Regions from separate parts of the Candidatus Villigracilis saccharophilus genome, predicted to be linked through region 3. Evidence: riboswitches for the same ligand, from Rfam matches in the RefSeq annotation. Region 3 holds a riboswitch; each other region holds the start of a gene.
What was found. A riboswitch is a leader RNA that binds a small molecule or an ion and turns the genes downstream of it on or off. The one in region 3 is predicted to bind cyclic di-GMP.
Positions count from the first base shown of each region.

Region 1: it holds a riboswitch for cyclic di-GMP, as region 3 does, so the genes downstream of both, IPL17_RS03970 (hypothetical protein) here and IPL17_RS02445 (S8 family peptidase) in region 3, are expected to answer to the same signal.
Region 2: it holds a riboswitch for cyclic di-GMP, as region 3 does, so the genes downstream of both, IPL17_RS18900 (bifunctional metallophosphatase/5'-nucleotidase) here and IPL17_RS02445 (S8 family peptidase) in region 3, are expected to answer to the same signal.

Region 1 covers NZ_JADJSO010000007.1:2,023-6,261, forward strand. The annotation lists gene IPL17_RS03955 (ATP-binding protein) at 1-261, shown strand, start outside; gene IPL17_RS03960 (response regulator) at 254-970, shown strand; gene IPL17_RS03965 (hypothetical protein) at 967-1,413, shown strand; cyclic di-GMP riboswitch class I at 1,545-1,633, shown strand; gene IPL17_RS03970 (hypothetical protein) at 1,717-2,133, shown strand; gene IPL17_RS03975 (S8 family peptidase) at 2,130-3,581, shown strand; gene IPL17_RS03980 (tetratricopeptide repeat protein) at 3,673-4,239, opposite strand, start outside.
Region 2 covers NZ_JADJSO010000059.1:73,635-77,873, forward strand. The annotation lists gene IPL17_RS18885 (hypothetical protein) at 1-674, shown strand, start outside; gene IPL17_RS18890 (DinB family protein) at 720-1,592, opposite strand; gene IPL17_RS18895 (response regulator) at 1,579-2,196, opposite strand; cyclic di-GMP riboswitch class I at 2,411-2,493, shown strand; gene IPL17_RS18900 (bifunctional metallophosphatase/5'-nucleotidase) at 2,648-4,239, shown strand, end outside.
Region 3 covers NZ_JADJSO010000005.1:53,897-58,135, reverse strand. The annotation lists gene IPL17_RS02450 (tetratricopeptide repeat protein) at 1-193, shown strand, start outside; gene IPL17_RS02445 (S8 family peptidase) at 287-1,960, opposite strand; cyclic di-GMP riboswitch class I at 2,011-2,099, opposite strand; gene IPL17_RS02440 (HD domain-containing phosphohydrolase) at 2,231-2,848, opposite strand; gene IPL17_RS02435 (response regulator) at 2,868-3,392, opposite strand; gene IPL17_RS02430 (ATP-binding protein) at 3,385-3,744, opposite strand; gene IPL17_RS02425 (CHASE4 domain-containing protein) at 3,837-4,239, opposite strand, start outside.

The DNA.
Region 1 (4,239 bases), on a different contig from region 3:
GTTATTGCCAGCCGTCAAGCGGGAGAATTAATCGAAATGAGTATCACTGACAACGGAACAGGTATCCCAAAAGAAATCCAAAGCAAGATTTTTGATCCTTTTTTTACAACCAAGGATATAGGCCGTGGAACAGGCCAGGGGCTGGCGATTGCATATACTGTGATCGTTAAAAAACATGGCGGCACATTAGAATTCGAGAGCGAGACCGGCAAGGGGACAACGTTTACCATTCGTTTACCTAGAAGAGCAAATTATGACTGATAAAATTCTTCTTGTTGACGATGAAATTCTCCTGCTCAATTCACTCCAGCGCGAGTTGAGTACGCAATACAATATTGATGTCGCTGAAAGTGGCTTTGAAGGATTGGAAAAGATTTCCAGCAGCGGTCCTTATGCCGTGATTGTATCGGATTTCCGCATGCCAAAAATGGATGGAATTAAATTTCTAACTCAGGCAATGGACTTAGCTCCTAACACCGTTCGCATGATCCTGACTGGCAATGCTGACCTGCCAACAGCCATGGATGCCATTAATAAGGGTCAAATATTTCGCTTCCTCTCCAAGCCCTGTTCAGGCAAATTACTCACCCAATCATTAAACGCCGGCTTAAGACAGTACCAATTGATCATGTCTGAAAAAGAGCTTCTTGAAAACACACTAAAAGAATCCATTAGTATGCTTACAGAAGTACTGGCAATCGTCAATCCCAAAGCGTATGGGCGCTCATTACGCACCCAACAACTTGTCGCTCATATTGTTAAAGAGCTAAAAATTAACAACGGTTGGCAATATGAGATGGCAGCCGCTCTTTCGCAATTAGGCTGGATCACTTTTTCACAACAGATGCTGGATAAAATTGAAGATAACCAGATGTTCAATGCGCCAGAGGCTGTGATATTTTCAAACCACCCCTTTGCAGCCAGTAAACTATTGAAAACATACCCCGCCTTGAGCTGGTTACGAAAGTGATCATCGGTCAAGATCGTTCGATTGATGATCTGTGCCTTGATCCATCTTTCCCGGAAATCTATATGGTTGATCTGGGATCGCATATTCTCAATATCTGTATAGACTATGATCAACTTCTGTTAAAGGGTTTAATGCATGACGAGATCCTTGCCAAGTTAAAAGCCACTCAAAATCGTTATATGCCGGAAGTCATTCAAGCGCTTACCACCCTGCACAGCTTTCAGCCCATTCCGGAAGAAAACCGAGTCAGGGAGATTACGCTTAAGGAGCTTGAGGTTGGTATGCTTGCAGTCAAACCGATTAAAGATATTAATGGAAGGGTCTTAATTGAAGGAAACGCGTATATTACTCGTTCAAATATAATCAAACTTCTCGGCCTGTCTGCTGAAGCAAACATAATAGTAGAGCCTATCAAAATCGCGCGAAAGGATAATTACGGATAACCAAAGCGTGCGATTTACTCGAGTCTTACACCTACATTATTCCTGACAAGGGATAATTACACCAGGAATTTTTATCAGTTTTGTAAGGATATAGTATTTTCTTCGGAAAGTGATATGATGTAACTATAAAAGAAACGAAAAGGCAAAATCGGTGAAAACCGACGACGCAAAGCCACGGGTCTAAAACCGAGAAATCGGTCACGATCGCCAGGCCGCCGAAGTTGAGACAATTGTTACCTGTCTTGCAGGCCTGGCAAAAATAGCCAGGCCTGTTTGTTTTTGAGAGATTTTTTGGAGGCAGCCATGAAAAAACAAAGATTTACTTACATACTAAAGACAATGATGGCGTTAGCTATTCTGGGAGTGCTGGTCAGCCTCATTGGCGAAACACCCGTCTCGGCAACCCAAAAACAGCAGTCATACATCATTCAGGCGACCACCACTGACACAGCTGCCCAATTGGTCGAAAAACACGGCGGTACGATCACCTCACGTTTGGATATTATTCGCTCCGTTGGCGCACTGCTTACCGATCAGGCCGCTGCCCGATTACGCCTGGAAAAAGAAATCGTCGCAGTCGTGCCTAATGGAACTATTCAATCCAGCGATGATGATAAACCTGGCGAGGATGACAAGGAAAAGAAGAAAGATAGTAAAGATAGTAATGTTGAAGAAAAGAATAAGGAAAAGGCGTTACCACCACCGACTATCCGAACGTGATCGGTGCTGATATCGTTTGGGGAGAGGGAGTGATCGGCTCTGGCGTGACCGTGGCAGTACTCGATACAGGTATATTCGGCGAATTGCCGATGTTAGCAAAAGGCGCGAACAATAAATCCAATCGTATTGTTGCATGGAAGGATTTTATTTCCTCAAGCCGCAAACCCATTGATCCCAACGGCCACGGGTCCCACGTCGCCGGTATCATTGCCAACAGCCAGAAGGGCGCAGATGGCGACTGGAATGGAGTAGCTCCAGATGTCAAACTTGCTGGTGTGCGCGTTCTGGATGAAACCGGATACGGCACCTACGAAACAGTGATCATGGGGCTTCAGTGGGTTCTCGAAAATCAAGCACGCTATAATATCCGGATCGTCAATCTCTCCCTAGTCGCTCCGGTTCAATCTCCATATTGGGCTGATCCTCTTAATCAAGCAGTAACCCAGGTTTGGGCAAATGGTTTGACCGTGATTGTTGCCGCGGGCAATAACGGACCAGATCCTATGACCGTCACGGTTCCGGGGAATAACCCATACGTTATCACAGTAGGTGCATTCACTGACAATTTCACCCCCGCAGACTGGAACGACGACTATATTACTCCGTTTTCTGGTACAGGACCTACCCTGGATGGTTTTGTAAAACCCGATCTAATCGCTCCAGGTGGACACATCACCTCAGTGGTACCGGCAAAATCAGTGCTTGTCAAACAATATCCGGATAATTGGATTAAGAAATCCTATTTCAATCTGGCAGGAACCTCGCAAGCAACAGCGGTCGTCTCAGGTGTCGCGGCACTTGTTATTTCAAACAACCCTTCCCTTACTCCTAACGAAGTCAAAATGCGGTTAACAGGCACTGCCCTCCCATGGGTGGATGCGAACACCACAGACGCCTTATACAGCATGTGGCAGCAAGGCGCGGGCATGGTAAATGCTCCTGACGCAGTCTTCGCTGAAGTCAGCGGAACCGCCAATGACGGGATGGATATCCAAGCCGACCTGGCTGGAACGATCCATTACGAAGGCTACTCATACTACGACGAAGCTACCGCTACCTTCCGCTTATATGATCCATACGCAGACTGGGCTGGCGGTTACGGAGTATGGGATGGAGCTCGAGGAACGTGGGCCGGAGCTCGCGGAACTTGGGCGGGTGAATATGGCGCTTGGGCTGGAGCTCGCGGAACTTGGGCCGGTGCACGTGGAACGTGGGCTGGAGCTCGCGGAACTTGGGCCGGTGCACGTGGAACGTGGGCTGGGGCTCGCGGTACATGGGCCGGCGGTTACAGCACGTGGGCTGGCGCACGTGGAACGTGGGCTGGGGCTCGCGGTACATGGGCCGGTACTATTTCAGATCCCACATTCATGGATGGCTTTGCAGCCGGGGAAAGTCCGGATGCTGAAAATTCCAACACAGCTACATCGTTCTTCCTGCTCGACCAATAATACAATAGACATAAAGAACATAAAAGCCCCCGACCCAAAAGTCGGGGCTTTTTAAATTAAGCAAAAATTTAGAAAAAAACGAGCAATAAAATTATGAATTGTGAGGAAAACGCAACTCCCGTTCCAGGGTGTCCAGTTTTTGGATATCCAAACGAGCGCCTAATTGATTGAAAGTTCTTTCTGCATTCTTAAGATAGGATTTGGAGAGTTCGCGGTCAGATTTAAGCGCAGCAAGACGTGCCCGCCGCATTAGTAAACGTCCGTGCTCCAAGTGATTGTCAGTCGCTTCAAAGATCTGCTCCGCCTGACGATATTGTCTTTCGGCTTCATCCGCATTATTCACGGCCAAAGCAACATCGCCCAGCAATCTCAAGGCGGTCCCTTTGACTTCTGTGTCAGTATCGGCGGTAAATTCAGCCAGCAAGGAAACAGCGGATTCTCCACACTGGGCAGCCTTTATAAGGTCATTCATTCCAAGGTAAATACTACCCTTATTCACGAACACATCCACCAAGGTAGCTTTTTCTCCAAGACTCTTGAGCAATGCTTCACTTCGCAAGCTGTGTTCAAGAGCAAGTGACCATTCTCCAAGAGCATTGAAAAGTACGCTCAGATTATGATTAGACAATGCAATATGAAAATTATGACCGATTTGCTC
Region 2 (4,239 bases), on a different contig from region 3:
TGCAGGCTGTTGCCGATGCAAATAGGATTGGGTTTGCAAGAGGCTATCAAGTTAAAAATGTTCTGGAGGCGGAAGAGCTAGTTAAGAATCTTCGCTACCCGATCATGATCAAACATCCGAAGAGCTACGGCAGTACCGGTATGACAAAGGATTCCCGCGCAGACACGTTAGAAGAAGTTAAGACTCAGGTGGCTAGGATTTGCTCCGAATTTGGCGCGGCTCGCATGGAAGAGTTTATAGTAGGCAAGGAGTTCAATGTCCTTGTCGTTGACAATGTGGATGATTTGAGCGATCCCGTGGCCTATCCTCCAGCGGAATTGATATTTCCTCCCAACGAAGAATTCTGGCATGTGGATATAAAATGGAATTATGATGTGCCGTTTGATTTTAAGCGGGTCATTGACCCGGAATTGGTTGCGCGCCTTCATGATATTGCAAAACGGATGTATCTTGCCATGGGGTTGGTGGGATACGGACGCTGTGACATTCGCATGAATGAAAAAGGGGAGTTGTTTATTTTGGAAATTAATCCCAATCCTGCCATTATGCTGCCGCCTTCTGACTATGGTCCCGCCGATTATATGATTTTGTATGATGCGGATGGGTATAAAGGATTCTTTGACCGAATTTTCCGTGCAGCGCACTTTAGGCACAAAATGAGATTTGCAAAATAAGTGAAAGGACCGCGATTAAACTTCGCGGTCCTTTTGTTATAGTGTTTAATTCTCTAGCGCAGATTGAATTTCCCGTACTCTCAAATTTATATTCTTGGCCAATTCTGAACTGCTTGTCGGATAATTATCGCTGCTGATCATTTTCGCATTTACTTCAGCCAGCGCAGAAAATAAATACCGGATCAACCGTTTGGATTCGCTCGGGGTTTGGCTGACCGCGGTTAGCGTTTTGTCGATTTGAACGGTGTGCTGAATGATGTGCGCTTCAAAACGATGCAGGCGGTGGCGAATGGGGAAGCGGGTTTCTTCCCAAAAGGCGGCTGGCAAATCCAGTTCCTGATCCGTGATATTGGAAAATTCCTGAATGATCGAAGGATGCAGTTCGTGGTGATATGCCAGCATTGCATCAAGCGGACCCTCCATCAGAAATTCATACTCACTTTCGTTTATGCCGTATAGGCGTGGATATTCGGGCTTGGGGATTCTTTCAGGCGTCCATTGGGCAACACGGTGACGTTCTAATGCGTAACGGATAACCGTGCGGAAGGAGAATTCAGCGCCAAGGATGTGCGCATAAGCCTGGCGGATAGCCCATTCGCCATCATTTGGTATGCGTTCTGAAACTTCTTTTGAAACCCCAATGACCACAGCCTGTAAACCCAGGTATTGTTTATGGTATTGACCAAGGATATGTTGCGCCTGTGTCAGCGGTGTGCGGGTCGATGTCAGCAGAACAGCCAGTTGCCGTAGTTCTTGAATCGTCACAAAGAAGGCAAAACGGATTCCTTCTTCATCGTGATCTTTCCATGTCCATTTACGGTCTAGTTCTTTTTCGGAAAGTGGAAGCATGAGCGCTGAGAAGTTTTCGACAGCATTGATTAATTCAGAATTGAACATGGGGAGGTTATTTTTTTTCAAAATGCTCGTGTATCTGGTTCAACAGTTTTTGAATCTCTTCGCGTTCCTGAATAGCCATTTGAAGTGATGCCTGGAAGGATAGTTTTTCCTCTTCTGAAAGAGTTTCTAGAAGGCGTTCAGTGCGGGCGATCTGTGCATTTTTTTGGTCGAGTTTGATCTGAAGGCGTTTCCGATAACCTTTATAAAAATCAGGCTCAGTAAGCGGCTCTTGTGAAGCAGGGATTCCTTTTTTTAGAAGTTCTGAGATCGTTTGCATGAACTGTTCAAGGTCGATCGGCTTTTCGATGAAACGCGTCGCTCCGATATTCAATGCAAATGCCTTATCTTCTGGTGCGACATAGGTTGCTGATAAAAATATCACCGGGATAGCGCGTGTTTCTGAATGTATTCTTAATCTGTGAACAAGGCTGAATCCGTCCATCTTGGGCATCAGGATATCGGTGATGACCAGTAACGGGCGTTCCTTTTGAATAACTTCCAGTGCCTCTTCACCGTTTCGCGCAGTAAGAACCCGGTAGCCTTTGAATTTTAGGGTTGCATCCAATAATTTTAAGATGTCGGGAATATCTTCCACGACTAACAGATAACCAGATTGTGTGTCCATGCTTTTATTTTATCTCTTCTTGACACTTTGTATATGGGAAAAATGTTTTTATTCCATTACACTTCTATTAACTCATGCGGATATTGTTTAACTTAAGTTCACGATCCTTACTTTTGCATATACCGAAGTTAAAAAGCAATGGGACTTAAGTATTATACAAATTCATTGTAAATCAACAATGAATTATGATATAGTTTGTCAACATTACCTGATACGAAAAAATGGGCAAATCCATCGTGAGGTGGTGTCGCAAAGTCATGGATCTGTGGTTGTGATACAGATCGCCAGACTGCCGAAGGATTTTTACCCCTTTGGCAGTGTTTATTTAATAGGAATGGAGGAATGGAAAACAAATAATAAAACCATTGTTGCCAATGTCCTGATATTTTGAACATGCTTTTTCAAATTAACAATCAAATTCTCACTTGCCAAAGGAAAGGATTTTTCACCAATGAAGAATAAAAAAGTTTTCTCAATATTGCTTTTGCTGGTTCTGCTTTCGACCCTGATCGTATCAACTGTTTCAGCCAAGCCTTCTCCGACTGTCGATGTTCAAATCTTAGCTGTTAATGACTTTCATGGAAACCTTGAACCACCAGCTGGTTCGTCCGGGCGTATTGGAACGATCAATGCTGGCGGCGCGGAATATCTTGCCACTCACATCAATACCTTGCGCGCCCTCAATCCGAATACTGTTGTGGTATCCGCTGGCGATATGATCGGCGCAAGCCCGCTGCTTTCTGCACTTTTCCATGATGAACCAAGCATTGAAGCTTTCAATGCGATGGGTCTGGATTTTAATGCTGTTGGCAATCACGAATTCGATGAAGGTTTTGTTGAGTTGTTACGCATGCAAAAAGGCGGTTGCCATCCTGTTGATGGTTGTTTGGACGGCGATGATTTTGCGGGAGCAAAGTTTAAATATCTGGCTGCCAATGTTGTTTTTAATGATAGCGATGATGAAGATGATGATGACAGTAAGAAAAACAAAGACGAAGATCTCAAGACTCTCTTCCCTGCCTATAAGATCCGTGAATTTAATAGTGTCAAGGTTGCCTTTATTGGCATGACGCTCGAGGGTACGCCGAGTATTGTTACGCCTTCAGGTGTTGCCGGTCTTACCTTTTTGGACGAAGCTGATACCGTCAATGCTCTGATCCCTGAGCTTAAGAAAGAAGGTGTCCAAACCATTGTAGTTCTGATCCATGAAGGCGGCGCCCAGGTGGCTCCCGCTCCTTACAATGGCTGTGAGGGTATTTCCGGTGCCATTGTAGATATCGTCAATCGCTTTGACCCGGAAGTGGATGTGGTCATCAGCGGACATACTCACAATGCGTATAACTGTACGATCAATAATATGCTCGTTACGAGTGCCGCATCCTTTGGACGTGTTGTGACCGATGTTGACCTGACGATCAATCGCAAGTCAGGTGAAGTTGTCAGCATGTCTGCCAATAACAATATTGTTACTCGTGATGTCGCAAAGGATGGTTTCATCACCGCGCTCATCGCTAAATATAATGCAATTGCCGCCCCGCTTGCCAACCGTGTTATTGGAGTGATTACTGCCACGATCACACGTACCAATAATGCCGCAGGCGAGTCGGCTTTGGGTGATGTGATCGCAGATGCGCAATTGTATGCCACGGCAGATCCAGCCAACGGCGGGGCTGTGATCGCTTTTATGAATCCGGGCGGAATCCGTACTGACCTGAATTTTGCGGGCAGTACGGCCGGTGAAGGCGATGGGAAGGTTACCTACGGCGAATCGTTCGCGGTCCAGCCATTCGGTAATAATTTGACGACCATTACCATGACGGGAACTCAGATCAAGGCGGTCTTGGAACAGCAGTTTAACAATCCCGCTGCAGGCCAAAATCGTATCTTGCAGATCTCCAATGGATTTACATATAGCTGGAGCCTGTCTGCGCCTGTTGGAAGCAAGATCTCGAACATGATGCTTAATGGTGTTGCGATCAGTGATACCTCCACATACCGTGTGACAGTGAATAGCTTCCTTGCCGACGGCGGTGACAATTTCTT
Region 3 (4,239 bases):
GACTGACAATCATTTGGAGCACGGACGTTTACTGATGCGGCGGGCACGTCTTGCTGCGCTTAAATCAGACCGCGAACTTTCCAAATCCTATCTTAAGAATGCAGAAAGAACCTTCAATCAATTAGGCGCTCGTTTGGATATCCAAAAACTGGATACCCTGGAACGGGAGTTGCATTTTCCTCACAATTCATAATTTTATTGCTCGTTCTTTTCTATATTTTTGCTTAATTTAAAAAGCCCCCGACTTTTGAGGTCGGGGGCTTTTATGTTCTTTATGTCTATTGTATTATTGGTCGAGCAGGAAGAACGATGTAGCTGTGTTGGAATTTTCAGCATCCGGACTTTCCCCGGCTGCAAAGCCATCCATGAATGTGGGATCTGAAATAGTACCGGCCCATGTACCGCGAGCCCCAGCCCACGTTCCACGTGCGCCAGCCCACGTGCTGTAACCGCCGGCCCATGTACCGCGAGCCCCAGCCCACGTTCCACGTGCACCGGCCCATGTACCGCGAGCTCCAGCCCACGTTCCGCGCGCACCAGCCCAGGTTCCGCGAGCTCCAGCCCAAGCGCCATATTCACCGGCCCAGGTTCCGCGAGCTCCAGCCCAGGTTCCGCGAGCTCCATCCCATACTCCGTAACCGCCAGCCCAGTCTGCGTATGGATCATATAAGCGGAAGGTAGCGGTAGCTTCGTCGTAGTATGAGTAGCCTTCGTAATGGATCGTTCCAGCCAGGTCGGCTTGGATATCCATCCCGTCATTGGCGGTTCCGCTGACTTCAGCGAAGACTGCGTCAGGAGCATTTACCATGCCCGCGCCCTGCTGCCACATGCTGTATAAGGCGTCGGTGGTGTTCGCATCCACCCATGGGAGGGCAGTGCCTGTTAACCGCATTTTGACTTCGTTAGGAGTAAGGGCAGGGTTGTTTGAAATAACAAGTGCCGCGACACCTGAGACGACCGCTGTCGCTTGCGAGGTTCCTGCCAGATTGAAATAGGATTTTTTAATCCAATTATCCGGATATTGTTTGACAAGCACTGATTTTGCCGGTACCACTGAGGTGATGTGTCCACCTGGAGCGATTAGATCGGGTTTTACAAAACCATCCAGGGTAGGTCCTGTACCAGAAAACGGAGTAATATAGTCGTCGTTCCAGTCTGCGGGGGTGAAATTGTCAGTGAATGCACCTACTGTGATAACGTATGGGTTATTCCCCGGAACCGTGACGGTCATAGGATCTGGTCCGTTATTGCCCGCGGCAACAATCACGGTCAAACCATTTGCCCAAACCTGGGTTACTGCTTGATTAAGAGGATCAGCCCAATATGGAGATTGAACCGGAGCGACTAGGGAGAGATTGACGATCCGGATATTATAGCGTGCTTGATTTTCGAGAACCCACTGAAGCCCCATGATCACTGTTTCGTAGGTGCCGTATCCGGTTTCATCCAGAACGCGCACACCAGCAAGTTTGACATCTGGAGCTACTCCATTCCAGTCGCCATCTGCGCCCTTCTGGCTGTTGGCAATGATACCGGCGACGTGGGACCCGTGGCCGTTGGGATCAATGGGTTTGCGGCTTGAGGAAATAAAATCCTTCCATGCAACAATACGATTGGATTTATTGTTCGCGCCTTTTGCTAACATCGGCAATTCGCCGAATATACCTGTATCGAGTACTGCCACGGTCACGCCAGAGCCGATCACTCCCTCTCCCCAAACGATATCAGCACCGATCACGTTCGGATAGTCGGTGGTGGTAACGCCTTTTTCCTTATTCTTTTCTTCAACATTACTATCTTTACTATCTTTCTTCTTTTCCTTGTCATCCTCGCCAGGTTTATCATCATCGCTGGATTGAATAGTTCCATTAGGCACGACTGCGACGATTTCTTTTTCCAGGCGTAATCGGGCAGCGGCCTGATCGGTAAGCAGTGCGCCAACGGAGCGAATAATATCCAAACGCCCTGGCTTTTTGCCAGGCCTGCAAGACAGGTAACAATTGTCTCAACTTCGGCGGCCTGGCGATCGTGACCGATTTCTCGGTTTTAGACCCGTGGCTTTGCGTCGTCGGTTTTCACCGATTTTGCCTTTTCGTTTCTTTTATAGTTACATCATATCACTTTCCGAAGAAAATACTATATCCTTACAAAACTGATAAAAATTCCTGGCGTAATTATCCCGTGTCAGGAATAATGTAGGTGTAAGACTCGAATAAATCGCACGCTTTGGTTATCCGTAATTATCCTTTCGCGCGATTTTGATAGGCTCTACTATTATGTTTGCTTCAGCAGACAGGCCGAGAAGTTTGATTATATTTGAACGAGTAATATACGCGTTTCCTTCAATTAAGACCCTTCCATTAATATCTTTAATCGGTTTGACTGCAAGCATACCAACCTCAAGCTCCTTAAGCGTAATCTCCCTGACTCGGTTTTCTTCCGGAATGGGCTGAAAGCTGTGCAGGGTGGTTAGCGCTTGAATGACTTCTGGCATATAACGATTTAGAGTGGCTTTTAACTTGGCAAGGATCTCGTCATGCATAAAACCCTTTAACAGAAGTTGATCATAGTCTATGCAGATCTTGAGAATATGCGATCCCAGATCAACCATATAGATTTCCGGGAAAGATGGATCAAGGCACAGATCATCAATCGAACGATCTTGACCGATGATCACTTTCGTAACCAGTTCAAGGCGGGGTATGTTTTTCAATAGTTTACTGGCTGCAAAGGGGTGGTTTGAAAATATCACAGCCTCTGGCGCATTGAACATCTGGTTATCTTCAATTTTATCCAGCATCTGTTGTGAAAAAGTGATCCAGCCTAATTGCGAAAGAGCGGCTGCCATCTCATATTGCCAACCGTTGTTAATTTTTAGCTTCTTTAACAATATGAGCGACAAGTTGTTGGGTGCGTAATGAGCGCCCATACGCTTTGGGATTAACGATTGCCAGTACTTCTGTAAGCATACTAATGGATTCTTTTAGTGTGTTTTCAAGAAGCTCTTTTTCAGACATGATCAATTGGTACTGTCTTAAGCCGGCGTTTAATGATTGGGTGAGTAATTTGCCTGAACAGGGCTTGGAGAGGAAGCGAAATATTTGACCCTTATTAATGGCATCCATGGCTGTTGGCAGGTCAGCATTGCCAGTCAGGATCATGCGAACGGTGTTAGGAGCTAAGTCCATTGCCTGAGTTAGAAATTTAATTCCATCCATTTTTGGCATGCGGAAATCCGATACAATCACGGCATAAGGACCGCTGCTGGAAATCTTTTCCAATCCTTCAAAGCCACTTTCAGCGACATCAATATTGTATTGCGTACTCAACTCGCGCCGGAGTGAATTGAGCAGGAGAATTTCATCGTCAACAAGAAGAATTTTATCAGTCATAATTTGCTCTTCTAGGTAAACGAATGGTAAACGTTGTCCCCTTGCCGGTCTCGCTCTCGAATTCCAATGTGCCGCCATGTTTTTTAACGATCACAGTATATGCAATCGCCAGCCCCTGGCCTGTTCCACGGCCTATATCCTTGGTTGTAAAAAAAGGATCAAAAATCTTGCTTTGGATTTCTTTTGGGATACCTGTTCCGTTGTCAGTGATACTCATTTCGATTAATTCTCCCGCTTGACGGCTGGCAATAACAATCTGACCTTTCTCTTCGCCAGAGTCTTGAATGGCGTGGATGGCATTAATTATTATATTAAGCACGACCTGACTCAACTCGATGGGTAGACACTCCACACCAGGAAGATTTGGGTCGAGGTCGGCTTTGATTTCCGCTATAATTTTCCATTCGTTGCGGGAAAGGGAAATGGCATTCTGAATGATTTGATTCAGGTCGGCGATCTCCTTGTTCTCACTTCCAGGGTGTGTGAAAAACGCATGGCAGTTACAATGTGGGAAATACGGTCGATGCCTTCGAGCGATTGTTCTATCGCTTTAGGTGCTTCTTGCTTGAAGTATTCCAATTGTGCAAAGGTGACATCTTTCTCTGAATCAATCGCTAATAAAGGAATTTTGATCCCAGTTTTGACCGCGTCTTTTTGCTGATCTAACTTATCGAGCCATCCAAGAATAGTATCCAGTTGTTGGCCCAAAAAACGCAAATTGCTGCCTACCAATTGGGTAGGTGTGTTTATTTCATGGGCTACCCCAGCAGCTAATTGGCCAATGGCTTCCAGTTTATTAGACCGCCCCACTTGATCTTCCAGTAATCGCCGTTCCGTAATATCGGAT